DNA from 4 places in the Roseibium sp. AWQ4_290 genome. Region 4 is predicted to be linked to each of the others. Evidence: predicted binding sites of a transcription regulator. Region 4 holds the regulator's gene; each other region holds the start of a gene.
What was found. Region 4 encodes PhoB, which activates phosphate uptake and scavenging genes when phosphate is short. Its sites were predicted from a motif close to TGTCATNNANCTGTCAT; they were not measured.

Region 1 (8,020 bases), on a different contig from region 4:
AGGCGGGGCGGTGACACCCTTTGGCAATTTGCCGGAAGTCAGGGGTCTTGCAGGCACCTTGACCGTGAAGGATGAGATCCTGACCGTGGCCGCCAGGGATGGCGTTGCGACCGCCTCAACGGGGGGCGAGGTCACGGTTCCAAAAGGCGTGTTTGAGATTTTTCACCTGCCGCTTCGAGATGGGAAGACCGCGAAGGTCTCCGCCCTGATCAGCGGGACGGCCAATGAACTGGCTGCCGTTGCCGATAGCGATCCGCTGGATGTGCTGGAGCGGGCAGGCTTGAAACGCGGTGGGGCCACCGGGACCGGCAGCATGGATGTCACGGCAGAATTCCCGCTGGCCCCCGGCATTGCGGTTGAGGATATCGATTGGTCTGTTGCTGGCGAACTCAACGGTTTCACCGATTCCAACCCGATCATGGGCCACACGATTGAAAAGGCTGATGTGAAGATTTCTGCCAATCCCGACCAGGTGGCGATCACCGGAAAGGGCATTCTGGACGGGCTTCAGGCGGATATCGACCTGATCGAACCTTTGGGGAACTCCGGAGTTGCGGGCAAACAGGATGTGGTCGTGTCCGTCACAGCCGATCAGCTGAAAGAAAAGGGTATTGACCTGACGGCCTTCGTCAAGGGGCCTCTGGTGCTGAGCGTCAGCGGCGGCGGGGACGGTCAGCAATTCTCCGTGGACATGAAGCAGAGCGAACTGCGTCTGGAGGCGCTCGGCTGGCTGAAGGCCAAAGGTGTTCCGGCGAAGGCTGTTTTCAAGCTGATTGAGACGAATAAAGGTCAGATGGTGCGCGACTTCCGGCTGACGTCGGAAGGCACGGATGTTGCCGGAAGCTTGCGGTTGTCTGAAAGCGGCGAGCTGGTGGACGCTTCTTTCAGCACATTCCGTTTGCGGGCGGGCGATGATGCTGAAGTGGAACTGCAGCGCACCGGCAGCGGGCGGTACGATATCGTTTTTACCGGCACCTCTTTTGACGGGCGAGGCCTGATCCAGAGCCTGCGCAGTCCGGGGGGCAGCAAGGGCGAGGGCGATTTTTCCGATGGTGCGCGCATCGCGGCGGATATCGACCGGGTCACCGGCTTCAACAATCAGACCATTCAAGGGTTCTCCGGGCGGGTGGAAACCGGACGCAAGGGCTTGCGCACAGCTGATGTCAGCGGGCAGGTCAACGGCCGGTCCAGCTTTGAGTTCAAGGTGACGGAAGAGGGCGACAGCCAGCTGGCCAGCGGCCGGTTTGCCGATACCGGGGCGACGCTAAAATTCCTTGACCTCTATGAGCGCATGGAGGGCGGGAGCGGCGTCTTGAGTGTCGCCATGGCTGATGAGGACAGCTGGGCCGGGGATTTCAAGGTGCGTTCGCTGCGCATCACCGAAGATCCGGCCATCCAGCGCATCCGGCAGCGGGAAAAAGACAACCTGAATCCGGATAGCAGCATCCAGTCCGCGCGCAGCCCGGACGGGTCCGCCAGTTTTGACACAATGGATATCAATTTTTCCCGGGAAGGCGATGTGCTGACGATCATTCGCGGCGCCCTTCAGGGCAATGTGCTGGGCGGCACGGTCAGCGGAACTGTGGACCTCAACAGCCAGACTCTGGCCTTGAGCGGCACCTTTGTGCCGATTTATGCGCTCAATAACTTCTTCACCAAGATCCCGCTTCTGGGCTTTGCGCTTGGCGGCAATTCGGGTGAAGGGCTGATCGGGGTGACTTACCGCCTGTCCGGCGCGGTCTCCGATCCGGTGCTGACGGTCAATCCGATCTCGGCCATTGCACCGGGGATTTTCCGGCGCATGTTTGAATTTCAGCCGAACGCCAAAAACCGGGGCTGACCCCCAGCCCCTAACCTAAATGTGGCCGCGTAGCAAAAAATTGAGCCGAACCCCTTGGTCCAGCGGGGCTTTCGGGGTTCGGACATGTTTCAGAAATCTGAAACAGTTAAGAAACTGCCGTTAGCTGCACGGGAACCGGGCATTCGCCGCGATGTGAACAAACGGCAGCAAAGCGGACTTTTTTGTCGTTCGCCGCGACTGTTCCAATGTCGGCTCTTACGCTAGTTGGATGGGATCGAGCGGTATCCCTTAATCACCATGCCAATGCCTACCCCAGTAAGGCCCAAGCCACTCAAAATTTCTGGATTTAGCCAACGGGACGTCGTGCGTTTCACGGTCGCTGTGGCGAGCAGCGCGTAAGTCAAAATGGATATTGCGTCCAAGACAATAAAGATGATGCCGTACACAGCACCTTGAAAAAGCACGTTGTGATTGGAGGAAATGAAGGCCGGGAATAGCGCTACGAAGAACACTATTGCTTTTGGATTTGTAACGCAGGCAAAGAATCCCGCCCAAAACGTAGTTCGGTCAGATGGCCGCGCGACATTTTCCGCTGATTTGCCAATGTTCTTGAACGCGTTTAGAGCCATCCAAAGAATAAACATTCCACCCGCGATTTGCAGGAATGGCAGAACCATTTCTGACATCGCTACCAGCGCAGTTAATCCGGCAACGGCAACTATAACATGAACCATTGTTCCAAGGGCATCACCTGCAACAGCAACATAGGCTGCTCTTGGCCCATGTCGGATGGCTTGTGCAGTGGCAAACGCCACTGATGGCCCCGGAACTGCCAAGAACACCAGAGTTGTCGTCAAAAAGGCTGCAAAGAGAACTGAGTCCATCTGAATGTACCAACTGCAATTATTTGAATAATATTGAGTCTGCCAGACAGCGAGTGTGATGTCGAGTTCGTGCAAACGGACGTTCGTGCGATATGCAGCATTCGTCAATATGGGCTCAAAGCTGACCTTAACCGCAGACTGATCGCACGTCCCGTTGGGCCGGAAGCGGCTACGAGCCTAGCTGGCGCGAATGTCTGCCTCGCTAAACGCCGGAGCCGATTTACTTGCAACCACACTTAGGTTAGGGGCCGACCCCGGCTATCTCTCTTCTACATTAAGGTTTTTTGCAGTTGCCCGGTTTGTGTCAGGCTTATTCCGGTCTCAGCAAGACATGCTTTTTCTTGCCAAGGGACAGCTTGACCACGCCGTCGCTGCCGATATCGGCAAGGGTAAGCAGGCGTTTGTCATTCTGTTCGCCCTTGTCGTTGATCCGCACAGCACCGCCCTTGATGTTGCGGCGGACATCCCCGTTGGATGCACACAGGCCAGCGGTTACAAAGGCGGACAAGACACCAAGACCAACTTCCAGATCCGCCCGGGCAACCGTGACGGTCGGCAGGCCTTCTGCGGACTGACCTTCCTCAAAGGCCTTGCGGGCGGTTTCAGCCGCCTCGTCTGCCTTGGCGCGGCCATGGATCATGGCGGTGGCTTCGGTTGCCAGGATCTTCTTGGCGTCGTTGATTTCAGAGCCTTCAAGGGCGGCAAGGCGGGCGATCTCGTCCATGGGCAGAACGGTGAAGAGTTTCAGGAACCGCTCGATATCGGCGTCTTCCGTGTTGCGCCAGAACTGCCAGTAGTCATAGGCGGAGAGCTGATCCTCGTTCAGCCAGACGGCCCCGGCTGCGGTCTTGCCCATCTTGGCCCCGGACGCGGTGGTCAGAAGGGGTGAGGTCAGGGCATAGGCGTCCTTTTCCTCCAGGCGGCGCACCAGATCGGTACCGGACAGGATGTTGCCCCACTGGTCGGAGCCGCCCATCTGCAGCCGGCAGCCCGTGCGCCGGTAGAGTTCCAGATAGTCATAGCCCTGCAGCAGCATGTAGTTGAATTCCAGGAAGGACAGGTGCTGTTCCCGCTCCAGGCGCAGACGGACCGCATCGCGCTGGATCATCTGGTTGACGGAAAAGTGGCGGCCGATATCCCTCAGGAAGTCCACATAGTTGAGCTGCATGAGCCAGTCTGCATTGTCGACCATAAGAGCATCGCCCGGACCGTCGCCGAAGGTCAGCAGCTTTTCGAACACTTTAAAGATGCCCGCCTTATTCTCCTCAATGGCTTCTTCGCTGAGGATCTTGCGGCTTTCATCCTTGCCGGTCGGATCGCCGACCCTTGTGGTGCCACCGCCCATGAGCGCAATCGGCCGGTGTCCGGTCTTCTGGAACCAGTGCAGCATCATGATCTGGACAAGTGAGCCTGCATGAAGGCTCGGGGCGGTGCAGTCAAAACCGATATAGGCGGTCACGGTTTCCTTCTCGCAAAGCGCATCCAGTCCTTTGGGGTCGGAAATCTGATGAATGAACCCGCGCTCCGAGAGAATGTTCAGGAAATCCGATTTGAACTCACGCATAATGTCTGCCCGTGCCTGTTGTCTTGTGTCTTGCCTGCCCGGCCTGTCTGCGGACGTGCTCTCCAGCCTCTTTTAAAGGCGATCTTCCCATGGAAGGCCGCCCGCAACCCGGGAGCATCGGCTGATCTAGCCTGTGGCCAGGGCGTTGTAAATTGCCGATGCTGCGAAAAGTGGCAGGGGAGCTGCCGCCAGAGCAGTTTGCTTGGGGGCCGGAGGGGGGCTGGCGGGAACCGCCCCGGCTTTTCCCCCCTAATCTGACCAAGCGTGATTGCAATCACAGCCCGCGTTGCCGCTGCGGCGTAGGGTTCTCTCATCAGCAAGGAACTGCTGACACCCACTTTGAGAGGACCAGTCATGTTTCGTAAATTTGCTATCGCCGCCGTGACCGTGGCCACCGTTGCAACCGCCGCCGTCAGCCTCGCACCGGCCGAGGCCCATGCCAAGAACCGCGCTGGTGCAGTTGCCGCCGGTGCCATTATCGGCCTTGCCGCCGGTGCCATCATTGCCTCCCAGGCCCGTCAGCCGCGCTATTACCAGCCGGTCCGCTGCCACAACAAACCGGTGCGCCGCTGGGATCCCTACTACCGTCAGTATGTGGTCGTTGGCTACCGTCGGGTCTGTTACTAAGATCAAGCGGAAGTCCAAGTCTCCCGAACGAAGGCCCTCCCAAGCGAGGGCCTTTCGTTTTGATTAGGAAAATTGACGAGGAATTGGGCCTCAAAGACCCCTCTTTTGCAAGTTTTTCGGCTGCGATGTCGGGTTTCGTCATTCTGACACATATCCTTCATCTCTCCAGATCCCGAATTTGTTACCAAGCTGCCCAGTTGGAGGCAGCCATGAACGCAATTTCCGTCAGCAAGCTTTCAAAGACCTTTGGCGCTGGAAACCGTGCGCTGGACGATGTCTGTCTGGAGGTTGCCGAAGGCGAATTCGTCGCCCTTATCGGAGCGTCCGGCTCCGGCAAATCCACGCTTATCCGCCACGTCTCCGGCCTGATTGCAGGCGACCGGGAGCCCGGCTGCTGCACGGTCACCGTGTCTGGTGCCAAGGTTCAGGATGCGGGCAAAGTCTCCGGCAATATTGCATCGACGCGCACCTCTGTCGGCGTCGTGTTCCAGCAGTTCAATCTTGTTCCGCGTCTCAGTGTTCTCACGAATGTCCTTGCCGGGTTTTTGGGCAAGGTGCCCACCTGGCGGGGAATGCTCGGCTTGTTTACCGCGGCTGAAAAGCAGCAGGCCATGCGCGCCCTGCACCGGGTAGGGATTGCCCACGCGGCGCGCCAGCGCGCCGTGACACTGTCCGGCGGTCAGCAGCAGCGCGCCGCGATTGCACGCACGCTGGTCCAGGGCGCAAAGATCATCCTGGCCGACGAGCCGATTGCCTCTCTGGATCCGGCGTCCGCAAAGCGGGTCATGGGTATTCTGGCGCGCATCAACGAAGAAGACGGGACAACCATTCTCGTTTCCCTGCATCAGGTCGAATATGCTCGCAGATACTGCAAGCGCACCATCGCGATGCGGGCGGGCAAGATCGTCTATGACGGCCCCAGCCATGCGCTGACGACACAATTTCTCCGTGAGATTTACGGCGAGGCGAGCGAGGAACTTGTTCTGCCCGATGCCGACGACTTCGGGACCACGCCACTGTCGGCAACGGCCTGATACACCCCGTGGGAGACACGACATGAAACTGATTGCGCGTATCGCTGCGTCTGCAGCCCTTCTGGCGAGCCTTGCCGCTCCGGCTCTGGCCGACCGTGAAAACCCGAAAGAACTCCACTTTGGCATTCTGTCGACTGAATCCAGCTCGGCCCAGCGGGAAAAGTGGGGTCCCTTCCTGAAGGCGATGGAAGATTCCATCGGCATGCCGGTGAAGCCGTTTTTTGCCGCCGACTATGCCGGTGTCATCGAAGGCATGCGCTTCGACAAGGTCGACGTTGTCTGGTACGGCAACAAATCCGCTATGGTCGCAGTCGACCGCGCGGGCGCTGAAATCTTCGCGCAGACCACCGAAGCGACCGGTGACCGGGGCTACTGGTCCGTCATGGTGACGCACAAGGATTCCGGTCTGACCTATGAAGATGTCATGAAATGCGGCAAGGATCTGAATTTCGGCATCGGGGATCCGAATTCCACCTCCGGCTTTCTGGTTCCGTCCACCTTCATCTTCGCCAAGGAAGGCGTAAACCCGAAGGACTGTTTCAAGACCGTACGCAATGCCAATCACGAAACCAATTTGATTTCGGTGGCCACGAAACAGGTGGATGCGGCCGTTGCGTCCTCCACCGGCATGTATTCGCGCCTGAAGAACGCCAAGCCGGAACTGTTTGCCGAGCTGAAGGAAATCTGGCGGTCGCCGCTGATCGCCTCCGACCCGATGGCCTGGCGTCCGGAGCTGGACGAAAAGATCAAGGCGCAGATCATGTATTTCTTCATGACCTATGGCCGTCAGGGAACGGATGAAGAAGTGGCGAAAGCCCGCGAAAATCTGGCCATGATCGACATGGGCCCGTTCATTCCCTCTTCCAATGCGCAGCTGTGGCCTTTCTACGAGATGGACCAGATCCGTCAGCGCATGTCCATCGAAGGTGATGACACCTATACCGACGACGAGCGCACCAAAAAGGTCATGGAAATCAACACCAGGATCGAAGAAATCCGCGCCGCTGCCACCGCCCGTCCGCGCAAGTAAGACTGTTTGACACCCGGCCGGCGCGAGGGGGTTCCCTCGCGCCGGTGGGGTCCTCCAACGGAAGCCAAGCCCATGTCCTCTACTGCCGATCTGGTTCCCAAAGCCGAGCCTGAGTTGCGTGTGCCGGGCCGCGACACCCAGGAAAAGATCTTCGATCTTCTGATCTGGGGCGGCCTGATCGTTATGCTTGTCTGGAGCTTCAAGCCAGCGGACATGCACCGGCTGGGCGAGATTCTGACCGGCGGTGGCAACATGGCCTTGCTGCTGGAAGATTTTCTGGAGCCCAATTTCCGCTACTGGCACAGTTATTTTGATCTGATGCTCGAGACAGTCCAGATGGCTGTCTGGGGCTCGTTCCTGTCCGTGCTTCTTGCCATTCCATTCGGCCTGTTGTCGTCGTCCAACATCGCTCCGGTCTGGATCGTGTTTCCGGTCAGGCGGCTTATGGATGCCTTCCGTGCAATCAATGAGCTGGTGTTTGCGCTGATTTTTGTTGCCGCTGTCGGTCTTGGGCCGCTTGCCGGTGTGCTGGCGCTCACGATCCACACGACAGGAACCTTGGCAAAACTTTTTTCCGAGGCGGTCGAGGCGATTGATCCCCGGCCCGTGGAAGGCATCAAGGCGACCGGCGCTCCGGTCATTCAGGAGGTTGTCTATGGGGTCGTTCCGCAGGTTCTGCCACTCTGGATTTCCTATTCGCTCTACCGGTTTGAAGCCAATGTCCGCTCCGCAACGGTTCTCGGCATTGTCGGGGCCGGCGGCATCGGAATGTCCCTGTCCGAGGCGCTGCGGGGGTTCGACTATTCGGCTGGGGCGGCGATCCTGCTGATCATTCTGGCCACTGTTTCAATCCTCGACATTTTCGGGTCCTTGTTGCGCAAGGTGGTGATTGACGGCACGGATCACGGGCGCTTTGCTGGCTACTTTCTGTGTCTTGTGCTGGGCGTCATCGCGCTGGAGCTGCTTTTGGCCGGCACGTGAGGTCTGGCGGGCTTGCTCTTGGTGCCACGCTTTCCGGTCCGGCTTTCAAGCTTGTGTGCATCTGAGCAATAGACTTTCATGAGGCCCGTTCGAATCTCT
Region 2 (8,020 bases), on a different contig from region 4:
GCGTCCGCCGATTGCGAAAATACCAAAGCAAGGACGTGGCCGTGTCACGGTGACAGCTGGAAACAGGGGAAACCACCGGTCTGGAGAGACGCCCATGCTACGCCTGCCCGCCCTTTTTGTTGCTGCTGTCCTTGCAAGTGCGGCGCCGATCAAAGCTGCTCATGCGGAAACGGCCGTTTTTGCCGGCGGGTGTTTCTGGTGTGTGGAGGCCGACCTTGAAAAAATCCCGGGCGTCCGGGATGTGGTCTCCGGCTATGCCGGAGGCACCACACAAAGCCCCACCTACAAGTCTTATGAAAGCGGCGGGCACCGGGAAGTGGTCAGGGTCGATTTTGATGAAAGCCGGATCAGCTATCAGGACCTGGTGCGCATTTTCCTGCGCACGGTGGATGTGACCGATGCGGGCGGGCAATTTTGCGACCGGGGGTTCAGCTATTCCACCGCGATCTATCCGTTGAATGCGAACCAGACGAAGGCGGCGAAAGCGGAAGTGGCCAGGGCGGACAAGGATCTCGGCGGCAAGGTGGTCACGCCAGTTGAAAACGCAGCTGTGTTCTGGCCTGCCGAAGACTATCACCAAGGATATTATAAAAGCAGCGCGCGCACCTTAACCCGCTTTGGCTATGTGACCCGGGCAAAGGCCTATAAGGGCTACCGCAAGGCGTGCGGCCGGGACGCCAGGGTCAAGGCGGTCTGGGGTGCGCAAGCCTATCAGGGCCTGCCCAGGGCTGGGTCCTGATGCAATAAAAAAAGCGGCCACATGGGCCGCCTTTTCGTATGCGCAGACTTATCGCCAGATGCTCTAAACCCCGGCTTCGAAAGCCTCGACCAGATCGATAAAAGTCTCGCCGTATTTTTCCAGCTTGGACTGGCCGACGCCGGAGACGGCCAGAAGCGCGTCAGCGGTCACCGGGCGCGCAGAGGCAATGCCGGCAAGGGTCGCATCGGGAAAGACCACGTAAGGCGGCACGTTCTGGTCCCGGGCGATCTGGGTTCTGAGCCGGCGCAGGCGCTGGAACAGGAGCTTATCTTCCTCGTCCAGCTCGTCGGCAACGGACCCGGCCCTGGAGGACCGGGTCTGTTTCAGCCCGGCCGCGTTGCGGTCCTTGCGCAGGGCAATGGAGTCATCTCCGCGCAGCACCGGCCGGGCCTTTTCCGTTAACACAAGCGCGCCGAACTGGGCATGATCCACATCCAGAAATCCGGCGGCCACAAGCTGGCGGGCAATGGATTGCCAGGTCTTCTGGCTCTGGTCCTGGCCAATACCGAAGACCGAAAGGCCGTCATGGCCAAACCGGGCCACCTTTTCGTTGGTCTTGCCAAGCAGTACATCTACCACATGGCCGGTGCCGAAGCGCTGACCGGTTCTGTAGACTGCGGACATGAATTTCTGCGCTGCTTCCGTACCGTCCCAGGTTTCCACAGGGGACAGGCAGGTGTCGCAATTGCCGCAAGGCTGCGGATAGGTCTCGCCAAAATGGGCCAGGAGGGCCTGGCGGCGGCATCCGGCAGTCTCGCAAATGCCGAGCAGGGCGTTCAGCTTGGCATTTTCCGCGCGCTTGATCTCGTCCGGCGCATCGCTTTCGGCAATCATGCGCCGCCGCTGCACCAGATCGGCCATGCCATAGGCCATGAACGCTTCCGACGGCGCCCCGTCGCGCCCGGCACGCCCGGTCTCCTGATAATAAGCCTCCACGGAGGAGGGCAGGTCCAGATGGGCCACATAGCGCACATCGGGCTTGTCGATCCCCATGCCGAAGGCGACCGTGGCCACAAGGCACAGGCCCTCTTCCAGAAGAAACGCATCCTGGTTGGCGGCCCGTTGCTCGGCCGGAAGACCCGCATGATAGGGCAGGGCCCGGATACCCTTGGCGCTCAGCCATTCGGCGATGTCTTCAACCTTTGCCCGCGACAGGCAATAGACGATGCCGCTTTCACCCTTGTGCTTGGTCAGGAAGTCCAGCAGCTGCTGGCGCTGGTTCGTGCGCTCGACAATTTCGTAGCGGATGTTGGGCCGGTCGAAACTGGTTGCAAAAACGGTCGCCTCTTCCAGCTGCAGGCGGCTCAAGATGTCCTTTTGCGTGTGCGGGTCCGCCGTTGCGGTGAGGGCAACCCTTGGCACGCCTGGATAGCGCTCGGCGAGACAGGACAGGGACATGTATTCGGGCCGGAAATCATGGCCCCACTGGCTGACACAATGGGCTTCATCAATTGCAAACAGAGCAATCTGCAGCGTGTCGAGAAATTTGCGGAAGCTCTCATTGGCGAGCCGTTCCGGTGTGACATAAAGCAGATCAATCTCACCGGCGCGCAGCTGGGTGCGCAAATCGGCCTGCGCCTCCTGGGACAGGGTGGAGTTGAGAGCCGCAGCCCGGACCCCTGCGGCCGACAGCGCACCGACCTGGTCCTTCATGAGCGCGATGAGCGGCGAGACCACAATGCCGACCCCAAGCCGGCACAGTGCCGGGATCTGATAGCACAGCGACTTGCCAGCCCCGGTCGGAAACAGCACCACCGCGTCACCGCCCTCAATCAGCGTGTCGATCACTTCCTGCTGTTTGCCGCGGAAGGCACTGTAACCGAAAACGGTCTGCAGAACGGCAAGGGGCCTGGGTTCCGGACGGACTGACGGAGCTTCAGATGCCGGAGCGTCTGAAGGCGGAGCTGAAATGGGGGCATCCGCAGCGAGCGCGGGTGAGACTGACATGTGGCGGCTGTTTCCCTAAAACTACCGCACAATGTCTTATTCGCCCGCCAAGGGCAAACTGCCCTGTGGATGATTTTGACACGGCAAAGTCAAAGCCTGGATGGGGGCAGCGGAGGGGTCAGAACTCGGCGTCTGGATCTTCAGCAAGCGTTTCGGCGCAGTGCACCCGCATCTGTTCGGTCAGCTCTCCAAGATCTCCAGACAGGCGCTCCGGACGGATCGGTTTGCCGAAATGAACGTTGAACCGGGCTTCTTTTTTGTTGAGCAACTCGTTGAATACGGTCATGTCGCGCAATTCGGTGGACACCCGCGCGAGAAAATAGAAAAGGCCGGAGTTCCGGCCGCCCATATGCATGGGGATGATTGGGGCCTTGTTTTTGCGCGCCAGGGCCAGGGCCGACGTCATCCAGGGCCGTTCGGTCAGCTTGCCCTGGTGCCAGTAGGCCAGGCGCCCGGAGGGAAACAGCACGACGACCCGCTCCTGGGTGAAGGCCGAGTTGGCCAGCTTGATCGTTTCCTTGGATTTTTCGCGGCTTTTGAAATCGGCGCGCCATTCGACGGGAATGATCATCTCCGCAAGACGTGGATTGATGCGGATCGCATCCCGGTTGGCAAAGATCGCCAGATCCGTGCGCCGGGACTTGATTGCGTCATAAAGCACAATGCCGTCGGCAATTCCGGTGGGGTGATTTGAGACCAGCACCACCGGCCCGTCCTTGGGAACGCGCTCCAGGCCGAGCGTTGTAACGTTCAGGGTCAGAAGCTTGCTCAGATGGGCAAACACATCGACCGCGTCCATGTGGGAAATCGTATCGGCCATGTCCACGGCGGAGCCGTAGCGCAGGATCTTGTAGGCAAACGGCTTGATCAGTGGCCACCAGGGGCTGGCCATGACCAGTTTGCCCCGTTCGGCAATCAGAACATCGACAATATGCTGATCTGCAAGCTGTCGCTGCAATGCGGCTTGTCGGTTCGCCGGCAAAGTGTTTGTCGTCTGGTTTGTGGTCCGCACACTTCACCTCTGCCCATGGGGAACCCGTACTACACACTTGCATCGTTAACGAAATCGGCCGCGCGGTGCAAATGCTTGCTCAATAATTTTGCACTTCCCGAAGAGGGGTCAGGTCCAAAGAGAACTCGTAAAAAGTGCCATGAGTGTGATGAAGGAGGCTGCCCAGGCCACGGAGCGCGGTGTTGCTCTGTCTGCCCAATAGCAAAACACGTATATCAGCCGCAGGAGAATGAAGAGCACGGCCAGCCGGTCGACCCAGTCGAGCGAGGCCCCCTGGCTCATGGCGACAAAAACCGAGATAGCGAAAAATGGGAAGGCTTCGAAGCCATTGGCCTGGGCGGCCTGGGCCCGGGCCCGGAAGCCCTCGCGCCAATAGTCCGGATCGCGCGGTCTGGCATTGTCGTATTCCTTGCTCAGCTTGGCCGGAAACACGGACAGGATGGGCAGGATGGCGGCGGCGAGGATACACCAGAAGGCAATGGGCATGGTCAGATCCTTTTATGCGAGGTCTTGTTCACACATAAGACACTCTGTCCGCGAATGTCGGAAAAACCCGGCCGCCGGAACAAAGTGGTGCCGGCTGCATGCCGCGTGTGCGGCGGAAACACGGCAATCTTGGAAAGTGGGGATAAGCGGTAAGTGTCACAAAATTTTCCTGTGCTGCCGTTAAGCGGAAGCCGCTGGCGCCGCAGGAGGCTGCGCTTATGGATTCGAGGACAGCCCGTGACAAAGACAACCCTTCTCTTTCTGTGCCCGGACAATGCCTTGCTGGGACCTTTGGCCGAGGCTTATCTGAATGCGAAGGGCCGGGGCCTGATGCGCGCGTTCTCCGCAGGAACCGCGCCGGCAGACGGTTTGAACCGCCATGTGAAACGGCTGTTGTCGGCTCAGGGCATCGAATCGCACGGCCTGGCCCCCAAGCCGGTGGACGTGTTCCTGATGCCGCATGCCATTGTCCCGGACCGGGTTGTCTATCTGAGCAACATGGCTCCCGTACCGCTGCCCGCACATTGGAAAGCCACTACATCGAGCCATTGGTGGCAGATGGATCCGGTCGCCTCCGGGATGGCGGGCTTTGGCGCGTGTCTTGGCGCATTTGAGCGAATCCGCTCGGCCATTGATGATCTGATCGAACCGGAAAATGCGGTGGGGCGGGGGGTCCTGTGGAATGTCGCCTAGCGCCCCCACAGGAACAGAATTATGCACTATTTTGGATTTTCGCCGCATTCTGGGCTAAGAGAGGCGAACAGAAAGGGTCGAGGATAAGGAACTGATTCGTCATGACGCTTACGGGAAAACTGGTTTTGGTAATGGGCTTGGCCATTCTGGCGGCCGGATGCCAGAGGACCTCCGGTGGCCCGAACTATGCCGCGCCCCTGCCGGCAACCCCGACGACGCCCGTCGGTACAGGCGCTCTTGGCCCGCTTGACCCTAACGGCGCACCGCCGGTCGGAACGACCCTTGGCGGTAGCACGGACCTTGCCAGCAATCCGGTGGCAGCGCCCGCCAACGCGCAGCAGGTGGGCCGGACAGATCTTCTGGGGGGCTGGAAACTGGCCTCTTCCGGGGACAATTGCATGGCGTTCATGACACTGACGACCTGGGAAGGCGGTTACCGCGCTAATACCAGAGGTTGTGTTACCCCCGCCCTGTCCGGGATCTCCGCATGGGACCTCAATGGCAATCAGGTGATTTTGAAAGACGGATCCGGCGTGATTGCCGCCCAACTTTATTCCAGCGAGCCCGGAAAATTTAACGGCCAAACCTCGGCAGGGGCTCCCATTTCCCTTTACCGTTAATAACCCTAGGTATTTTTTCTGGACACTGCTCGTTATAAGTGTATAATTGCATGGCAATCGGAAAGGCTGTGCAATGTCAAAATACGAACCCCTACGTGAACACCTGGCCCGTCTTGAAGATGTTGTTTGGGCCGCGAAGCTCGATGAGGTCGAAAACATCCTGGGAACAAACCTGCCCAAAAGTGCGCGGGAACACAGGACCTGGTGGGCCAATTCTGGCGGAAGTCTCGTTCATCAAAATGCCTGGCTGGATGCTGGCTGGCGTGTCGAGCGCACTGATTTGATGCGTGATGTAATCGTTTTTAGACGCTTGAGGATTGGCGGAACGGTTGCCGTTGCCAAATCCTCAAATGGCGAGAAAACACTCAAGACCCCCAAGCGGGCGGCAGAAAAACGACTGGTGAAGGAAATGGCGGCCCTGCGCCAGCCGGCAACCGTGACCCTGCGCTCTGAGTGGACAACGCTCGGCAGCCTGCAGGAGACCCCCTGTTCAAATGGATCGATCCCGAAGCAGGGCGGTGTGGTGCGCTTTGCCGCCATGGATGGCGATGACGTGATCACCACGATTGTGGCGAGCCCGTCGATCCAGAAGGCCTATCGCGCCTTACGGCTCAAGATGAACGGACATGATTCTGAAGACGGTTATCAGACCGGAGTCGAGATCGTGGAAAAGTCCGGCTTTGACCTGAGTGCCCCGATCGAATGCGACACGGTGAAAGGTGGCAATGCCTGGCTGCTCACCGATGGCCGTGGCCGCAAGGCCGACCTGGACGATCCCAAAGAATGTCATCTGGTCGCCCAGCTTCTCTATCTGCAGGAACTGCAGGCCGGACGGAAGTCTGTCCTGATCCTGAAATAAGTATCTCCTCAAGCACAGTCCCCTCCCTGTGCGCTTGCCCGTGTCCGGTTGACCGGATGCGGGCAATTTTTTGCGGCAGCCGGCACCCGCCGGTTCATAGTCCTTAAGGACCCGGCCGGGCCGTGACGGGTTTTGCCTGCACCTTCAATCGGTTGAAATGTGACTTCTTGAGATTCTGGAACGCCTCCGGCGCAGATCGTGACTTGCATCTGCGACGTTTTGACCTTATTCCGCCGGGCGAGAACTTGTCAGAAGACACGGCAGCGGCGGCCGGTGTTCCAGCGCCCGTCCAGTCCGGACTGTTGACGACACCTCCTGGAGGGAGCAGCACCCTTGAAGATGGAACTGCCGGTCAGCCGCGCACTCAGCGCCCGCTACGATGCCCTGATCGCGTCTGGCCAGATCAGTGAAGACCCTGTCCAGCGGGAAGCCGTCCGGCGCCTGGATCTTCTCAATACCCGCCTTGCCGAAACCCGGCTTGCTTCAAAGAAAAGTTCGCTCGGCTGGCTGTTTGCCAAAAAGAAGAATCAGCTCTGGGCGGCGGTGCAGGGGCTCTATATGTGGGGCGGTGTCGGGCGCGGCAAGACGATGCTGATGGACCTTTTCTATGAGGTCACGGTCATTCGCCGCAAACGCCGGGTGCACTTTCATGAATTCATGAGCGATGTGCATGAGCGCATTCATGCGCACCGCCAGGCGCACAAGCGCGGAGAGGTGAAGGGAGATGATCCGATTCCGCCGGTCGCCAGCAAGCTGGCCGAGGAAACCCGGCTGCTCCTTTTTGACGAATTCGCCGTGACCGACATCGCTGATGCGATGATCCTGGGTCGTCTCTTCACCCAGCTCTTTGAGCGCGGTGTGATTGTGGTGGCAACCTCAAATGTCGAGCCGGTCAATCTCTATAGGGATGGCTTGAACCGGCAATTGTTCCTTCCCTTCATCGGCATGCTCCAGTCCAAGGTGGAAGTGCTGCATCTCGACTCGCCCACGGATTACCGGCTGGAAAAGTTGGCTGGCGCCCCGGTCTATGTCACTCCGCTTGGCGGGCAAGCCGACACTGAGATGAACCGGATCTGGGACCGGCTCACCCATGGCATGAAACCCCATGCGGATGAACTGGAAAACAAGGGCCGCAAGATCCCGGTGCCCCAGGTGGCCTCCGGCGCCGCCCGGTTCTCCTTTGAGGATCTGTGCGCCAAACCGCTGGGCGCGTCCGACTATCTGCGCATTGCGAGCGCCTATAGCACGGTCTTCCTGGATAACGTGCCCGTCATGTCAAAGGCGCGGCGCAATGAGGCCAAACGCTTCATCACGCTGATCGATGCGCTTTACGACAACGGCATCAAACTTGTGATCTCGGCCGCGGCCGAGCCGCCGGATCTCTATGTCGCTGAAAGCGGTACGGAAGCTTTTGAATTTGACCGGACGAGTTCGCGGCTGATCGAAATGCGGTCGGAGGCATATCTCGCGGGAGAGAAAAAGGATATACACGCCTAGGTCTGCATTCCCTATACAGGAAGTATGCAGGCGGGAAGAAATGAAAAAATTCGCCGCCTTGCTCGCAATATTCTTTTGGCGAGGTTGCGCGGGGGCGGCAAAGGGAGTAGTGCCATCCGCAGTCATCAGCGGATGGCATCAAGTTC
Region 3 (8,020 bases), on a different contig from region 4:
GATCGGGCAGGAGCAGTCCGACGCCATGCGGGCAGGCATTCTTTCCGGTGAAGAACTGAAGAAGCCCGGCTGGACCCGGCTCAATTTTTCGGTTCTTCTGACGGAGGAGAAGGGGGACAGGATCATTGCGGCAGTCGATGAGCTGGCCCGGGCTCCGTATCCTCTGGCGGAGCAGTATATCTGTGATGAATCCAAGGCGCGGTTCACTGCCATCGAGCACGCTGCTTAAGAAACAAGGATCAGCGTTGAGCCATGTGCCGTTGGGCAGCCTGGAGCGGAGCACCGCGCTATCTGGAAGAGGTCATCTGCGATCCCGAGCATTCGCTGATCGATCAGAGTCGCAACGCCTTGTCGTGCAAGACGGCGGTGAATGCGGATGGTTTTGGGGTCGCCTGGTATGGCGACCGGGACACACCCTGCCTGTACAAGGATGTGCGGCCCGCCTGGTCTGACCCGAATCTGCTCCAGATTGCCCGTCATATCCGCTCTGGGCATTTTCTGGCCCATGTGCGCGCTTCGACCGGCACGGCCACGATCCGCGACAATTGCCATCCTTTCACCCATGGGCGCTGGAGTTTCATCCACAATGGCCAGGTGGGTGGCTATGACAAGGTGCGGCGGCGGCTCGACAACATGATTCCCGATGATCTTTACCGCCACCGCATGGGGGGCACTGACAGTGAGTGCCTGTTTCTGGTCGCGCTGGCCTATGGCCTGCCGCTGCATCCGCGCGCGGCCATGGCACGGGCAGTGTTTGAAGCTGAAGCCCTGTCCAAATTTGCGGGCACTGCACCGCATATGCGCTTTGCCTCAGCCTGGTCGGATGGCGAGACGCTCTATGCTGCGCGCTATGCCTCCGACAATTTCCCGCCGACGCTCTATTACCGGGCGTTTGACGATGGCGTCATGGTGGTGTCGGAGCCGCTGGACCAGGCCGGTGAGTGCTGGGTGGAAGTGCCCCATGGCCACATGATCGAGGTCCGTGCGGGAACGGTCCGGCAGATGGCGTTTATCAGCGACGAAGACCTGGTGGAGAGCTGAGGGGCTCAGGTCCGCACCGCCGTCACTCTTGGCTCCCTGCTGCCTCTGCCATCAGCTCTTTCGTGGTGCCATCGGCAATCTCCCGGATCTGGCGGGTCAGTGCAAAGGCCCCGGTTCGCTCAGCCCCGTAGGTCAGATTGAACCGGTGAAAGTCCGCGCTTTGCGGCGGCATCAAATGGTGCTGAAAAATGGTTTCCAGCTTGTCGAAGGCCTTGGCAAGCCGGGCTTCCGTTGTGGCCGCAGCGGCATACTCGTCCCACAGCCCCAACAGGCTGTCCGTCAGATCTTCCGGCAGCGCCGCACACAGGGTTTGAAAGTCCTGTCTCTCCCGGGCCTCCCGGTTATCACCCGCTGTCTGCAAGGGGGCCGGAATATCGCCTGAAATGGCCTCGCCCAGGTCGTGGATCAGGGCCAGTTTCAACAGCTTCAGAAAGTCGATCCCCGCCAGCTCCTTTTCAAAAAGAACCAGCATCAGAGCCAGCCGCCAGCTGTGTTCCGCACTGCTTTCCGGACGGCCGGATCTGGACTGGCCGGAGCGCAATGTGTCCTTCAGCCGCTCAGCTTCCTGCAAAAAGGCTAGAATACCGGTAAGCCTGGAGGGGGCAATTGTTCCGGCTTCCGGGGTGTCGGGCGGAGATATTTCGGCTGTGGTGCTCATGGACCGATGGTAGCGCCGCAGACCGTTTCAGGCGAGCAGCCATCTGGTCGGAAGCCTGAATAAATTATGCGTCTGGAGAGCGTTCGTCCCGCACAAGCCGGACACAGCCACCATCTGACAGTACCAGGCGGGAAATGCGCAGGCAGCTTTCGGGAATCGTCAGTTCCTGAAATTCCGCCCGTTCGGTCCGGTAGACAATGTCCGGGCTGTCCGGCTCGAACCAGCCCAGGTCCTGCAATTGGTGCTCTGCGGCCCGGATACCTTCAGAGGCAAAGCGCCACAGAGGTTTGCCCAGAAGATCCGGAACACCCACATGCCACTGCGCGGCGCGGGCGGGCGAGGCCGCCAGCAGCCTGTGGGTGAGGTCACAGACCAGATGCACTGGCGATGAAGACTTGGTCACAAGGTCGAGCAGTGCCCGGTCCGATGCGCTTTGTGGCCGGGCGCGCAAGAGCCAGGCGATTTTCGCAGCACAGTTCTGATCCGGAGCCCCATGCCCGCTTTCCCATCTTGAAATCCGGCTTTGAGATACGCCGAGTTCGGCGGCCAGCACTTGCTGCTTGACGCGGTTCAGCACCCGCCACCTGCGCAAGGACGGGCCGAGACTGGCGGGTAGAACAGCACACTCGGTGATCATGACGGCAGATTATAGCGTGTCGCGATAAAGCGGTTTTGCCTTTCGCTGCCTGAAATCAGAAATTTCAACGCAAAAGACAAAACGGTTTGAAACCATTTGAACACGACACGCACCAGATCAACCACAGTGAAACCGGAGCCGGTTGTGCAAGGGAAAGATGCGGAGTGCCGGGAGCACGGCTTATTTGAACGCCCGGCTGGACACTTGAATGGAATTGCCATCCGGGTCCTTGGCATTGGCAAAGACATATCCATCAGCCTTGTGTAAAGACCCGAAGGTCAGCCCGTTCTGTCCGGCTGTCTCGCAAAAGGCTGCGACATCGCAGACGTCGAAGACGAGCTTGACAGCAGTTTGCCCAAGTTTCTGTGATTTGGCAGCCTTGTGCAGCAACAGCCGCGCACTGCCCCCGGGCGGGGGAACCAGTTCCGTCAGCCGGTCTTCCGGATCAGACTGCCTCTCGTAGCCAAAGTGCCGGCAATAAAAGGCGACACTCAGATCCGGGTCACGTACATAAAGGATCAGGCGGGTGAGGGGAGCCATCGGCTGAACACTCCGGCGAGAGGGAGCCGGTAAAACAGACAGCCGGCTCGGGGGCCGTCTGCTACCGGTATTTTTCGATAAAAGCATCAATCGTCAGGTTGCGGAAGTCCGGCAGGCGTTCTTTCAGCTGATCGTGGCTCCAGTCCCACCAACAGATTTCCATAAGGGCCTCTTCCTGGGCTTCGCTGAAGCGGCGCTTGATCGGCTTGGCGGCGACCCCGCCGACCACAGTATAGGGCGCCACATCCTTGGAGACGACCGCCCCGGCCGCAACAATTGCCCCGGTGCCGATGGTGACACCGGCCAGCACCGTCACATTGTGCCCGATCCACACATCATGACCGAGGGTTACCCAGTCATCCTTGCGCCACTGGAAGAAGTCTGCGTCGTCTTCGCCCAGGCCATAGGCCGCCGCCCGGTAGGTGAAATGGTGCTGTGAGGCGCGCCAGGTGGCGTGGTTGCCGGGATTGAGGCGCACCCGGCGGGCAATGGAGCAGAATTTGCCGATGGTGCTCCAGACCACGTCCCCCTCCTGAACGATATAGGAATAATTACCCATCTGGCTTTCGCGCATCTGGGTGTGGGCTCCGACTTCTGTCCAGGCCCCGATCTCGCAATTGAGCACCTTGGCGTCCGGGTGAATCGTCGGGGCTTCGGAGAGGGCCTGTTTTTGCGTGGGGGCGGACATCGGGACTCCATCTGGATTTTTGGGGGAGGGACTTGAACCGGGACCGGGTTTTAGCCTGCGGGCGGGTGGTCTGGGTGACGGTTTGATGACGTTTTTGTAACGCGGCGGCACTCCTTTTGCGGGAGTGGTGTCAATGCCAAAACTCTTGAATGTAATGCTCTGGAAATTTTTCCAGATGCGGTGCCTGAATTTCAGGCAAGTCCGGCACCGGATGTGACACCGTAAAAAGGCTGTCAACGCGACGTTCTTCCGCTGTCTTCGCACGGTTCGCCAAAGATCAAGCTCAAGATGTCACCGAAGTGACATAAATCTTTGACCTTAAAGTCAAAAACATGTCATGCAATTGTAATCCTGAAATGGCTCTTGTCGCCCTGCATTTCAACACTCATGGGGCAGGGCTCGCGTGATTCAGTTTCAGGATGTGACCAAGACCTTCGGGGCCCGGACTGCGGTGCACAAGGTGAGTTTCACCATCGACCAGCCGCAGATGGTGGGCATCATTGGCCGCTCTGGTGCGGGCAAGTCCACCCTCTTGCGCATGATCAACCGGCTCACCCCGGCCACATCCGGGCAGATCCTCTTTGAGGGGCGGGACATTTTGAGCCTGAAAGGCGGGATGATGCGCCGCTGGCAGCGCGACTGCGCCATGGTTTTCCAGCAGTTCAATCTGGTGCCCCGGCTCGACGTGGTCACCAATGTGATGCTCGGCCGGTTGAACATGCACGGAACGCTTCCCTCCCTGTTGAAACTGTTTTCCCGGGAAGAGCGGGCGCTGGCGCTGATCAATCTGGACCGTCTCGGCATTGCCCAGGAAGCGACCAAACGGGCCGAGGAACTGTCCGGCGGCCAGCAGCAACGCGTGGCGATTGCCCGGGCGCTGATGCAGGACCCGCATATGATCCTGGCCGATGAGCCGATTGCCTCGCTCGATCCCATGAATGCGAAGATTGTCATGGACGCGCTGCGCGAAATCCATGAGCGCGACAACAAGGTGGTGATCTGCAACCTGCACACGCTCGACACGGCGCGCACCTATTGCGACCGGGTTATCGGCATGCGCGACGGGCACATGGTGTTCGATGGCCCGCCGGAAGAGCTGACCACTGATGCGGCCCGCGAAATCTACGGGGCCGACGAAAGTTTCAACGAGGCCGCGACCTCAACTGCAATCGACGCCGGCGGGACCGGCGCAACGCAATCCGCCGGAGCGATGACCCCGGCGGCCGCAACGGTTTGATCCGCTTGCTCATCCTCTCAAATGTCATCCGAAACAGACCCTCTTGGAGTGTCAATTCATGAAGATCTTTTCCAAAATCGTTGCGGCTGCCGCCGTCAGCGTGTTCGCCCTGAACGCCGTCAATGTGTCCGTTGCCAACGCCGCAGACATCGAGGAATTCCGTATCGGTATCCTGGGCGGTGAAAACGAGGCGGACCGCCTGCGCAGCAACGAGTGCCTGGCCAAGCGTTTTGAAAAACTGCTCGGTGTTCCGGTCAAACTGTTCCCGGCTGCTGATTATGCCGGCACGCTGGAAGGCCTGAAGGGCGGCAACCTGGACTATGCCGAGCTGGGCGCGTCCGGCTATTCATCTCTTTACCTGGCCGACCCGAACCTGGTCGAGCCGATCGTGACCACCGAGCAGGTTGACGGGTCCACCGGCTACCACTCCATCATGGTTGCCCTTGCCGACAGCAACATCGAAAGCCTCGATGACATGAAAGGCAAGAAGCTGGGCTATGCCGATCCGAATTCCACGTCCGGTTACCTGGTTCCGTCCGTGTCCTTCGAAAAAATGGGCATCGACCCGGACACCTATTTCAGCTCCACACAGTTCTCCGGTGGCCACGAGCAGAACGTCCTGGCTGTCCTGAACGGTGACGTGGACGGTGGCGTGACCTGGTCTTCCGGTGTGGGCGACTGGGACGAAGGCTTTTCCTCCGGCAACCTTCGCAAAATGGTCGACAAAGGCATGCTCGACATGTCCCAGATCCGTGAAATCTGGCGCTCGCCGCTGATCCCGAACGGCCCGATCGTGCTGCGTTCCTCCCTGCCGCAAGACGTCAAGGACAAGATCAAGGCGTCCATGCTCTCCTTTGACAAGGACGATCCTGAGTGCATGTACAATGTCGCTGCCGGTGAAATCAAACAGTATGTCGAAGTGAAGCCTGGCTTCTACGACACCATCATTGCCGCCCGTAAGGCAAAGATCGAAAACAAGAAGAACTAATTTCTTCTTTTGAGAAAGGGGCGGCCCGGAGCCGCCCCTTTTACCTGCCTTGAGCCGCTGAGGCGCTCCACAGCCTCGCGCAAAGCCGCTCCAACCGGCTGAAAAGGACCCGCTGTGACCGCACACTCCCTCTTGTCCGACCATCCCCAACTGCAGACCATCGATGAGGCCTGTGGCAAGATGGCCCGGAGCCGAAATCTCTATACGGCCCTTCTGATTGGTGTCTGTGTGATCATCATCATCGGCGGCCTGATGGTTGCAGATGAGGCCAATTCCGGGAGCTTCTCCAACGGTCTGGCGAGCTTTTTCGACTATCCCCGGGATCTGCTGGTCGACACATTCGATGCAGGATGGTCCTGGTTCGGCCTTCTGGCTCATTATTTCCCGTATTTGGTCGAGACCGTGAACATCGCGATCCTGGCGACACTGATCGGCTTTGTTCTGGGCGGCGCCCTGAGCTTTGTGGCCAGCCGCAATCTGGTCTCCAACAGATTTGTCGTGTTCTGGATGCGGCGCCTGATGGACGTGACCCGCGCCTTTCCCGAGCTGGTGCTGGCCCTGGTGCTTGTGCTTGCCCTGGGGCCGACCGCCGTGGCTGCTGTGGCGGCCGTTGCCTTTCACACCATCGGCGCGCTCGGCAAGCTGTTTTCCGAATGCAACGAAAATGCGGACATGAAGCCGATGGAAGGCATGAAGTCGGCAGGGGCGTCCTGGATGCAGCAGATCCGATTTGCCATCGTGCCCCAGGTCATTCCGAATTTTCTGTCCTATACGCTGCTGCGCCTTGAAATCAATGTCAGGGCCTCGGCGATCCTGGGCTTCGTGGGGGCAGGGGGCCTGGGGGCGGAACTGAAAAAGGTGGTGGACTGGAACTACGGGGCCGATGTGACCGCCATCATCGTTCTGCTCGTCTGTGCGATCACCGGCATCGACTATCTGTCCGGGTGGATCCGCAAGGCGTTTATCGGCAAAGCCGGCTTGCTCTGAAAGGCGATCAGATGTCTCTTCTTACTCCCGCGCAGATGGCCGACATCGATAGCCGGTTTCCCGGCGTGATCGACCGGCCGCTCTCCCGCCGCCTGCTGCCCGCCGGGGTGGCGCTCCTGGTGCTTGGCTATCTGGTCACCTGTTTCTTCTCGTTCGACGTTTACAATGTCATTGCGAAGACCCGGACCAACATGGTCGGCCTGTTTGTGCTCGATTCGTATGCCTACAAGATCCACGTCTTCAAGAGATTGAAGGACGATCATTTCCAGGCCAATCTGGAAGGCAGCCGCCGCGCCGCCTATAAAACGCTCCCCGGATGGGTGCAGGAAGAAGGCGGTGACACGCGCATCGACCTTGGCGCCATCGGCTATGTGGAGGTGGGCAAGGATCAGGTGGACTTTTTCAAGGCCGGGGACGATCAGCCGTATCGTGTGACCTATGAAAAGGGCGTGCCGCCGCGCTATCTGGGCGAAAATCCACCGTCCTGGCTGCGGGCCAGCAAGGCGCAGGTCGATATGCGCCCGAGCCTTTATGCCCGGATCTGGATCACCAAGAACAAGATCGAGGTGCACCGGTATTTCATTGGCTGGGAGAATTTCTGGTTTGATTTTCAGTCCCCCCTGAATGCCTATTCCTTCTCCCAGCTGGCCGGGCTGGCCTTTTCCGGCGACAGGATCAATCCGGATCTGCCGAACTGGGAGTTTATTCTCAGTGAGTTCTGGAACAACACGGACTGGCAGCACGGGGATGTGTTCTATGCGCTGCTGCAGACGGTCATTATGGCGCTCGTGGGCACGCTGATCGCCGGTATTCTGGCGCTGCCGCTTGCCTTCGCAGCGGCCCGCAATGTCAATCCGTCCGGAGCGGTCCGGTTCGCCATCCGCCGCCTGTTCGACTTCCTGCGCGGGATTGATACGCTGATCTGGTCGCTGATCTTCATCCGCGCCTTCGGCCTTGGACCGCTGTCGGGTATTTTCGCGATCTTCTTTACGGACACAGGCACGTTCGGCAAGCTGTTTTCCGAATCCATCGAGAATGTGGACCGCAAGCAGATTGAAGGCATCCAGGCGACCGGGGCGTCTCCGGTTCAAAAATACCGCTTCGGGGTGTTTCCGCAGATCCTTCCGCTGTTCCTGTCCCAGCTGCTCTATTATCTGGAATCCAACACCCGCTCGGCCACGGTGATCGGGGCCCTGGGGGCCGGTGGTATCGGCCTGAAGCTTCTTGAAACCATGAGGACCCGG
Region 4 (8,020 bases):
GATCGCCCGCCGGCACCTGGTCGAAACCGGGCGCCTTGGGGCCAAAGCCTTCCAGGTATTTCTCCTGCCCCCCGGCGGCGATCGTCGCGATGGTACGGCCGTGGAAAGCCCCTTCAAAGGTGACAATGTGAAACCGTTCCGGATGGCCCTTGTCATATTGATGGCGGCGGGCGCATTTGATCGCCGCTTCCATGGCTTCGGCCCCGGAATTCACGAACAGCACCTTGTCGGCAAAGGAGGCATCCGCCAGCCGCTGCGCCAGCCGTTCCCCCTCGGGCATCTGGTGCAGGTTGGAAATGTGCCAGAGCTTCGCCGCCTGTTCCTGAAGCGCCTTGACCAGATGCGGGTGACTGTGGCCGCAGGAATTCACAGCGATGCCGGACCCGCAATCGAGGTATCGTCGGCCGTCCTTGGTCACCAGCCAGACACCTTCCCCGTGATCAAAGCTCAGGGATGATCTTGCGTAATTCCCAAACAGTGCGGTCGCGGACATAACCTCATTCAACTCCATGGCCGTCCCCGCGCTGTCGAGTGTGGCAGGGACTGGCGGTTTTCAGGGATTTCAGCTCCGGCAGGCTGGCTGCGGTGCACGCGCACACCGTCAGACCTGCACAAGGCCAAAACGCAACGTGCCGCCCCTGAGAGGCGGCACGTTGCGGTTCCGTTATACACTGGCCGCCCCATTATCTGTCAATGGGCCTGCGGCCAGGCCGCATACGTAGAGTCACCGGAACAGAATTCGTAAAATTCTCAATACCCTCGCCATACTTGGGGAAAAGTCCCTTCATCCCCAACTGGTTTGGGCCCAATGGTTGCCTCACAAATTAACGTTATTGTAATCTGTGACCAATCAGACACGACATCTCGTAAGGCAAATCACTCGAAGATACTAGATATGCCACACTTAGGCATGCACCAGCATGCTTAATACGGGGTTAATGGCCGCAGAGGCCGCAATAAAAGGTGCGGGCAATGAGTTGGACAAACGAACGGGTTGAACTCCTCAAGAAACTTTGGGGTGACGGCTTGAGCGCAAGCCAGATCGCTGGCGAGCTTGGAGGCGTCACCCGGAATGCCGTGATCGGCAAGGTTCACCGGCTTGGCCTGTCCGGGCGGGCAAAGACCTCAAGCGCAAGCACCAAGCCCCGTCGGCCGCGCTCTGCAACCGCCAGCAACACCAACACCAGCTCAGCTCCGAAGAAGCCGGCCCAGCAGCCGCCGCAAACAATTGGGGCGACGGCGCTCAAGGCGGATACAGCCCCTGCGCCCGTTGCAGAGATCAAGCCAGAGCCGGTGGCCGAACTGGTGGTGCCGATCTCCCAGCGTGCCACGATCCTGACGCTGACCGAGCGCACCTGCAAATGGCCGATCGGCGACCCGGCGACGGACGACTTCTACTTCTGCGGCCGCCAGTCCGAAGCCGGTGTTCCCTATTGCACCCATCACTGCAAGATCGCCTACCAGCCGGTCGCTGACCGCCGCCGCGACCGCAAAGTGATTGCGAAGGCCGGCTGACGCCCCACCTTCTTTTAAACGAGAAAAGCCCGCCATTTTGGCGGGCTTTTCAGTTTGAAGCGTGCTTTTATTTTCCAGCCCCCTACTAGGCCCCATGCCAACCTCACCCAAAAGGTCCCTATTGGAGTGGGCAAGTTCACCGGCAAGGAGAGGCACGCAGACCGGCCTGTTGGCCGTTCAAGCGGCGCAACGCAGTCCGGCGGGCCGGAGCAGGCCACCGAGGCCGTGTTTGAGGACTGTTCAGCTGCGTCCCAAGTTTTGAACGATAAACCATATCGCCCTGCAACCTGCTCCTTGACGAACAGTCCCCAAACACGGTCAGATCGGTTCCTATCTATTGAGGTTGGTAGGAGCCACCTTAAGCTACGACACGAGAGCGTTCCGCCGTGTCGCGCGTCTTGGACGAAGCCGCACATCACCCTGTGACCCGTTCCTTGCGGAACGCTCTCATGTCACGGTCGAATAGGGTCCTGTTTGGTGAGGTTGATATCAGCCGACAGCTGAAAACTGATCGTTGAAGGCGTAGCCCGCGCCGCGGACCGTGCGGATCGGGTCCTTGGCCTTGCCCCTGTTGAGGGCTTTGCGCAGACGGCCCACATGCACATCAACCGTGCGCTCGTCCACATAGACATCATGACCCCAGACACCGTCCAGAAGCTGCTCGCGGGAAAACACCCGCCCAGGCGACGTCATCAGGAACTCCAGCAGGCGGAACTCGGTCGGGCCCAGGTGGATTTCCTTGGTATTGCGCCGGACCCGGTGGGTTTCCCGGTCCAGTTCAATATCGCCGGAACGCAACATCGTGGAGACCACTTCCGGGCTGGCCCGGCGTAGGATCGCACGGACCCGCGCCATCAGCTCCGGCACGGAGAACGGCTTGACCACATAGTCATCTGCCCCGGTCGACAGGCCGCGGATCCGCTCCGCTTCCTCGCCCCGCGCCGTCAGCATGATAACCGGCAGGCGCTCGGTGTCCTCGCGGGTGCGCAGGCGGCGGCACAGTTCAATGCCGGACAGGCCCGGCAGCATCCAGTCCAGAAGCAGCAGATCCGGCAGGCTTTCCCGCAGGCGGATTTCCGCCTCATCGCCTCGGACACAGGAATCCACCTGATATCCTTCCGCTTCCAGATTGTATCTCAAGAGAAGGCTGAGCGGTTCTTCGTCTTCAACGATGAGGACCTTCGGCATTCGTTCTTGCTCCGTCTAGGCGGCCGGCGCCCAGGCGCCGGCCGGAAATTGCGCACTGTTTTTTGCAGAGGTTTATGCGCTGGTCGTTTCGTCGAGCTTTTCCCGCTCTTCCGGCAGACGCTCGCCTGTGACCATGAAGAAGACATTCTCCGCAATATTGGTCGCGTGATCCCCGATCCGCTCGATGTTCTTGGCGCAGAACAGCAAATGGACACATTGGGTGATCACCCGCGGGTCTTCCATCATGTAGGTGAGCAATTCCCGGAAAAGGGAAGTATAGATCGCGTCGACTTCCGCGTCCCCTTCCTGCACCCGGCGCGCCGCCTCGGCATCGCGCCGCGTATAGGCGTCAAGCACCTGCTTGAGCTGGGACAGGGCCAGCTCGGTCATGTGCTCGACCCCGATGGCCAGCTTTTTGGACTGGAGATTGCTATCGATGGCAATCACACGCTTGGCCACGTTCTTGGCCAGGTCGCCCACCCGCTCCAGGTCATTGGCGATGCGGCTGGCGGCAGTGATCTCGCGCAGGTCCTGCCCCATGGGCTGGCGGCGGGCGATCATCTCGATCAGCTTCATCTCCACGTCCTGATGCAACCCATCCAGGCGTTCATCGCCGGAAATGGTAGCCTTGGCCAGATCAAGATCCTGGTTGACCAGCGCATGCACCGCATCCGCGAACGCCCGTTCTGCAAGGCCGCCCATCTCGGCGACTTTGCCGGCCATGGCAGTCAGTTCCTCGTCATAAGCCGAGACTGTATGTTCAGACATCCTGTGTCCCCTTCAGATTTCGCAAATACGCTTAGCCAAAGCGTCCGGTGATGTAATCCTGCGTGCGTTTGTCCTGCGGGTTGGTAAAGATGTCTTCTGTCTGACCTTCCTCAACCAGAATTCCCAGGTGGAAAAACGCGGTGCGCTGAGAGACACGGGCCGCCTGCTGCATGGAGTGGGTCACGATCACGATCGTGTAGTTTTCGCGCAGCTCGTCGATCAGTTCCTCAACCTTTGCCGTAGCAATGGGATCAAGTGCAGAACATGGTTCATCCATCAGGATCACTTCCGGGCTGACGGCAATTGCGCGCGCAATGCACAGACGCTGTTGCTGTCCGCCGGACATGCCTGTTCCCGGCTCATCCAGCCGGTTCTTGACTTCTTCCCAAAGGCCGGCCTTCTGCAGGCTCGAGGCCACGATATCGTCCAGTTCCGCCTTGTTGCGGGACAGGCCGTGGATCCGCGGACCATAGGCAATATTGTCGTAGATCGACTTCGGGAACGGGTTCGGCTTCTGGAACACCATGCCCACCTTGGCTCGCAGCTGCACCGGATCGACCTTCGGATCGTAAATGTCTTCGCCGTCAATCTTGATGGAGCCTTCGACACGACAGATATCTATGGTGTCGTTCATGCGATTCAAGGTGCGCAGGAAGGTCGACTTGCCACAGCCGGACGGGCCAATGAAGGCCGTAACGGAACGCGGCTGGATTTCAATATCCACGTCTTTGATGGCATGGGTGTCGCCGTAATAGACCTGGACCTTGTTGGCGGAAATCTTGCTGTCGGTCATCTCTTTCGCCTGTTCAATCGTCGGCATCTCGTTCATCGGATCAATCCTTACCAGCGGCGCTCAAACCTGCGGCGCAGGATGATTGCGAGAATGTTCATGGAAAGAAGGAAAATCAGGAGCACAATAATCCCGCCCCAGGCCTTCTCGTAAAAGGCATAGTCGGCCCGGGCCGCCCAGGTGTAGATCTGGGCCGGCATGGCGGAGTTCGGGTCCATGAAGCCGGAGACGAGCCCGTCCGGATACCCACGGGCCACAAAGCCGACCATCCCGATCAGCAGCAGCGGCGCGGTCTCCCCAAGAGCCTGGGCCAGACCAATGATGGTGCCGGTCAAAATGCCCGGCATGGCCAGTGGCAGGACATGGTGGAAGATGGCCTGCATCTTGGACGCTCCGACGCCCAGCGCCGCATCCCGGATGCTCGGCGGCACCGCTTTCAAGGACGCCCGTGTGGAGATGATGATGGTCGGCAGGGTCATCAGCGTCAGCACCAGCCCACCGACCAGCGGGGCGGATTGCGGCAGATGCATGAACTGGATGAACACGGCCAGGCCCAGAATGCCGAACACGATGGACGGTACGGCAGCCAGGTTGGAAATATTCACCTCGATCAGATCGGTGAACCGGTTCTGCGGTGCAAACTCTTCCAGATAGATGGAGGCGGCAACGCCGATGGGCAGGGACAGGAACAGCACGACCAGCATCATAAAGAAGGAACCGACCACGGACGCCCCAATGCCAGCAGCACCCGGATTGTCCACCCCGGCATCCGCACCGGTCACGAACTGCCAGTTGAAGACGCTCTTGAGGACGCCCGCATCGACCAGATGGTCAACAATGTCCAGATCCGACGACTGCAGGAACCGGCTGTCGGTCATGTTGTCGCGCGTGATCCGGCCATTGATATAGCCATCCACCCGGGACGAAGCGGCCAGCTTGAAGTCGACTGGCTCGCCGAGCTTGTCTTCATTTTCCCGGTAAAAGGAACGGATTGTATTGCCCGGCTTGCCGACAATGCGGCCGATGGCTGCCGGTTCAACCGCTGCTTCGATGCCACTGTCCTTCAGCTGGGCGGTCAGGGCGTCCAGGAAAAGTTGCTCATAGGCTTTCGTCTTGAAGAGCTGCTTTTCCGCTGCTTCATACTGCTCCTGCGTCACGGTAAACTTCACTTCAACAACCGTGCGCGAGAAGGCCGGAATGCCCTGGGAGATGATGGCAAAGGCCAGAACCACCAGAAAGAACAGCCCGATCACGATGGCGGCGATGCCATAAGCCTGGAACCGCTTTTCCGCTGCATTGCGCTTGCGAGTGAGATCATCCAGCGCATAAAGCGACTTGGGCTGGCGCGGCGCGGCCGAAGTGGTTTCGCCCGCTTCGGGAGGAAGAGTTGTATCGGTCATCAGTCATACTGCTCCCGGTATTTGCGCACGATGTAAAGCGCGACAATATTAAGACCAAGCGTAATCACGAACAGCGTCATGCCCAGCGCAAAGGCAACAAGCGCAACGGGCGAAGCAAAATCCGCATCCCCGGTCAGCTGGCTGACGATTTTGGCAGTCACCGTTGTCATGGCTTCGAACGGGTTCAGGCTGAGCCGTGCGGCTGCCCCTGCCCCGAGCACCACAATCATGGTTTCACCGATGGCGCGCGACGCTGCCAGCAGAATGGCGCCGACAATGCCCGGAAGCGCGGCAGGCAGGATCACCTGGCGCACGGTTTCCGACTTGGTCGCGCCCAGACCGTAGGACCCGTCCCGCATGGCCTGGGGCACCGCGTTGATGATGTCATCGGACAGCGAGCTGACAAAGGGAATGAGCATGATGCCCATGACCAGACCGGCCGTCATGACGGCGGTCCCGGCCTGCATGATGCCAAGGCCGTTTTCCCCGAAGATGGACATCAGCAGCGGCCCGACGGTCAGAAGGGCGAAGAGACCGTACACAATGGTCGGGATACCCGCCAGAACCTCCAGAAGAGGCTTGGCGACGGCCCGTACTTTCGGACCGGCATATTCCGACAGATAGACGGCGGCGAAGAGGCCGATCGGCACTGCCACCACAAGGGCAACCAGCGAGATGTAGAACGTGCCCCAGAGCAGCGGCACGATGCCCAACTCAGACGAGCTGCCCCGGCCGGAGAAGCTTGGCGACCAGGTCGTGCCGAAGAAGAAGTCCGTGGCCGGATAGAGACGAAAGAACTCGGCGGTGTTGAACACCAGCGACAACACGATGCCGATGGTGGTCAGGATGGCTATCGAGGCCGCTGCAATCAGCAGTGCCTTGATACCCTGCTCGACCACATTTCGCGCCCGGAAGTCAGCATTGGTCTCGCGCAGGCCAAAGGCTGCCCCGGCCAGGGAGACCAAAAGAATGGCAACGGTCATCATCAGATTGCCGGTGGCGTTCATCACGCGGAAACTTTGCGCGGCGCGCAGAACCGGCTGGGTGACCTGGGAGGTCACAATCTGGCCCGCATCCTTGAGGCGGGTGGTGACGTCGGTGAAGTCGGCGCGGGCATTGCGCGCGAAGTCTTCATCCATGGCGCCAATCGCGACCGCATTGTCGAGGCCGCGCGCGGTCCGGCGGACCTCAGCCAGCACCAGACCCCGGGACGAGCCTTCCTGAATGGCGCTTTCCGGGATCATGCCGGAAATGGAGCTGTTCACGTAGATCGGCTGCACGAGCAGCCAGGCGATCAGGAGCAACAAGGCGGGAACGGCAGCCTTCATCGCGACATTCGTGCCGTAATAGGACGGTAGGGAATGCAGAGCCGACAGCTCTCCCCCGGCACTGGACAGGGCCCGCGACCGCCCAAGAACGTACCCCACCGCAGCGATGATGAGCACGGTCAAGATGAGCCAGAACAAAGGCATTTGCTCCCCCGGAATTTTTAGAAAGTACAAAAAGAAAAAGGGGCGGCGATCACGGCCGCCCCTCACAATCAGCCGGACGGCTGATTACTTCATGGTTTCTTCAGCAGCAACAGCAGCCTGAGTCGCAGCCAGTTCCGGGTCGGAAACGAGGCCGTACTGAGCCAGAGGACCGTCCGGGCCAGCGATTTCGTCAGAAACGAAGAACTGAGCGTATTCTTTCAGGCCCGGGATCACGCCGATATGTGCCTTCTTGACGTAGAAGAAGAGCGGACGGGAAACCGGATATTCACCGGAAGCGATGGTCTCGGTGGACGGAGCGATCCCATCCATCGTTGCGACTTTCAGCTTGTCGGTGTTGTTCTCGTAGAACGCCAGACCGAAAACGCCGATGCCGTTCGGGTTGGTGTCGATACGGGCCAGGGTTTCGGTGTAGTCGCCGTCGATGTCCACGGACTTGCCGTCTTTACGCACTGCGATGCAAGCATCTTCAGCGTCGTCTTCGGACATGCCGGCATCCATCATGGCTTTCAGAGCGCCAGTTGCTTCACAGCCAACAGCCAGGACCTTCTCTTCGAAGACTTCACGGGTGCCGTGCTTGGTGCCCGGGATGAAGGCGTCGATTTCAGCGTCCGGAAGGTCGGCGTTGAACTCGGACCACTTGGTGTAGGGGTTGTCGACAACCTTGCCGTCTTTCAGCACCTTGGCGCCAAGAGCGTTGAAGATGTCAGACGGCGTGAAAGCCACAAAAGCCGGGCCGTCTTTTTGAGACGCGAAAACGATCCCGTCATAGCCGATGCGCACTTCCATGATGTCTTTCACACCATTGGCCGCACATGCCTTGATTTCTTTTTCGCGGATTTTGCGGGAAGCGTTTGCAACGTCGATGG

Region 1: the regulator PhoB is predicted to act here: its motif matches at 5,021-5,037, upstream of phnC (phosphonate ABC transporter ATP-binding protein).
Region 2: the regulator PhoB is predicted to act here: its motif matches at 4,360-4,376, upstream of ACXAH0_RS03985 (arsenate-mycothiol transferase ArsC).
Region 3: the regulator PhoB is predicted to act here: its motif matches at 3,898-3,914, upstream of phnC (phosphonate ABC transporter ATP-binding protein).

What each region holds. Positions count from the first base shown of each region.
Region 1 is NZ_JBSWYG010000002.1:216,591-224,610, forward strand. It holds gene ACXAH0_RS03220 (AsmA-like C-terminal domain-containing protein) at 1-1,840, shown strand, start outside; gene ACXAH0_RS03225 (LysE family translocator) at 2,062-2,793, opposite strand; gene tyrS (tyrosine--tRNA ligase) at 2,996-4,249, opposite strand; gene ACXAH0_RS03235 (tyrosyl-tRNA synthetase) at 4,604-4,876, shown strand; gene phnC (phosphonate ABC transporter ATP-binding protein) at 5,086-5,910, shown strand; gene phnD (phosphonate ABC transporter substrate-binding protein) at 5,933-6,940, shown strand; gene phnE (phosphonate ABC transporter, permease protein PhnE) at 7,013-7,921, shown strand.
Region 2 is NZ_JBSWYG010000003.1:50,001-58,020, forward strand. It holds gene msrA (peptide-methionine (S)-S-oxide reductase MsrA) at 95-739, shown strand; gene recQ (DNA helicase RecQ) at 803-2,707, opposite strand; gene ACXAH0_RS03975 (GNAT family N-acetyltransferase) at 2,826-3,719, opposite strand; gene ACXAH0_RS03980 (MAPEG family protein) at 3,828-4,205, opposite strand; gene ACXAH0_RS03985 (arsenate-mycothiol transferase ArsC) at 4,443-4,898, shown strand; gene ACXAH0_RS03990 (protease inhibitor Inh/omp19 family protein) at 5,000-5,518, shown strand; gene ACXAH0_RS03995 (DUF7662 domain-containing protein) at 5,592-6,377, shown strand; gene zapE (cell division protein ZapE) at 6,717-7,874, shown strand.
Region 3 is NZ_JBSWYG010000024.1:59,417-67,436, reverse strand. It holds gene ACXAH0_RS21400 (aminotransferase class V-fold PLP-dependent enzyme) at 1-229, shown strand, start outside; gene ACXAH0_RS21395 (class II glutamine amidotransferase) at 253-1,041, shown strand; gene ACXAH0_RS21390 (HD domain-containing protein) at 1,064-1,699, opposite strand; gene ACXAH0_RS21385 (helix-turn-helix domain-containing protein) at 1,764-2,336, opposite strand; gene ACXAH0_RS21380 (VOC family protein) at 2,517-2,876, opposite strand; gene ACXAH0_RS21375 (DapH/DapD/GlmU-related protein) at 2,938-3,564, opposite strand; gene phnC (phosphonate ABC transporter ATP-binding protein) at 3,968-4,801, shown strand; gene phnD (phosphonate ABC transporter substrate-binding protein) at 4,860-5,789, shown strand; gene phnE (phosphonate ABC transporter, permease protein PhnE) at 5,904-6,776, shown strand; gene phnE (phosphonate ABC transporter, permease protein PhnE) at 6,788-8,020, shown strand, end outside.
Region 4 is NZ_JBSWYG010000030.1:17,667-25,686, reverse strand. It holds gene ACXAH0_RS23265 (acetylornithine transaminase) at 1-493, opposite strand, end outside; gene ACXAH0_RS23260 (GcrA family cell cycle regulator) at 973-1,515, shown strand; gene phoB (phosphate regulon transcriptional regulator PhoB) at 2,005-2,703, opposite strand; gene phoU (phosphate signaling complex protein PhoU) at 2,776-3,471, opposite strand; gene pstB (phosphate ABC transporter ATP-binding protein PstB) at 3,503-4,300, opposite strand; gene pstA (phosphate ABC transporter permease PstA) at 4,312-5,661, opposite strand; gene pstC (phosphate ABC transporter permease subunit PstC) at 5,661-7,133, opposite strand; gene ACXAH0_RS23230 (substrate-binding domain-containing protein) at 7,218-8,020, opposite strand, start outside.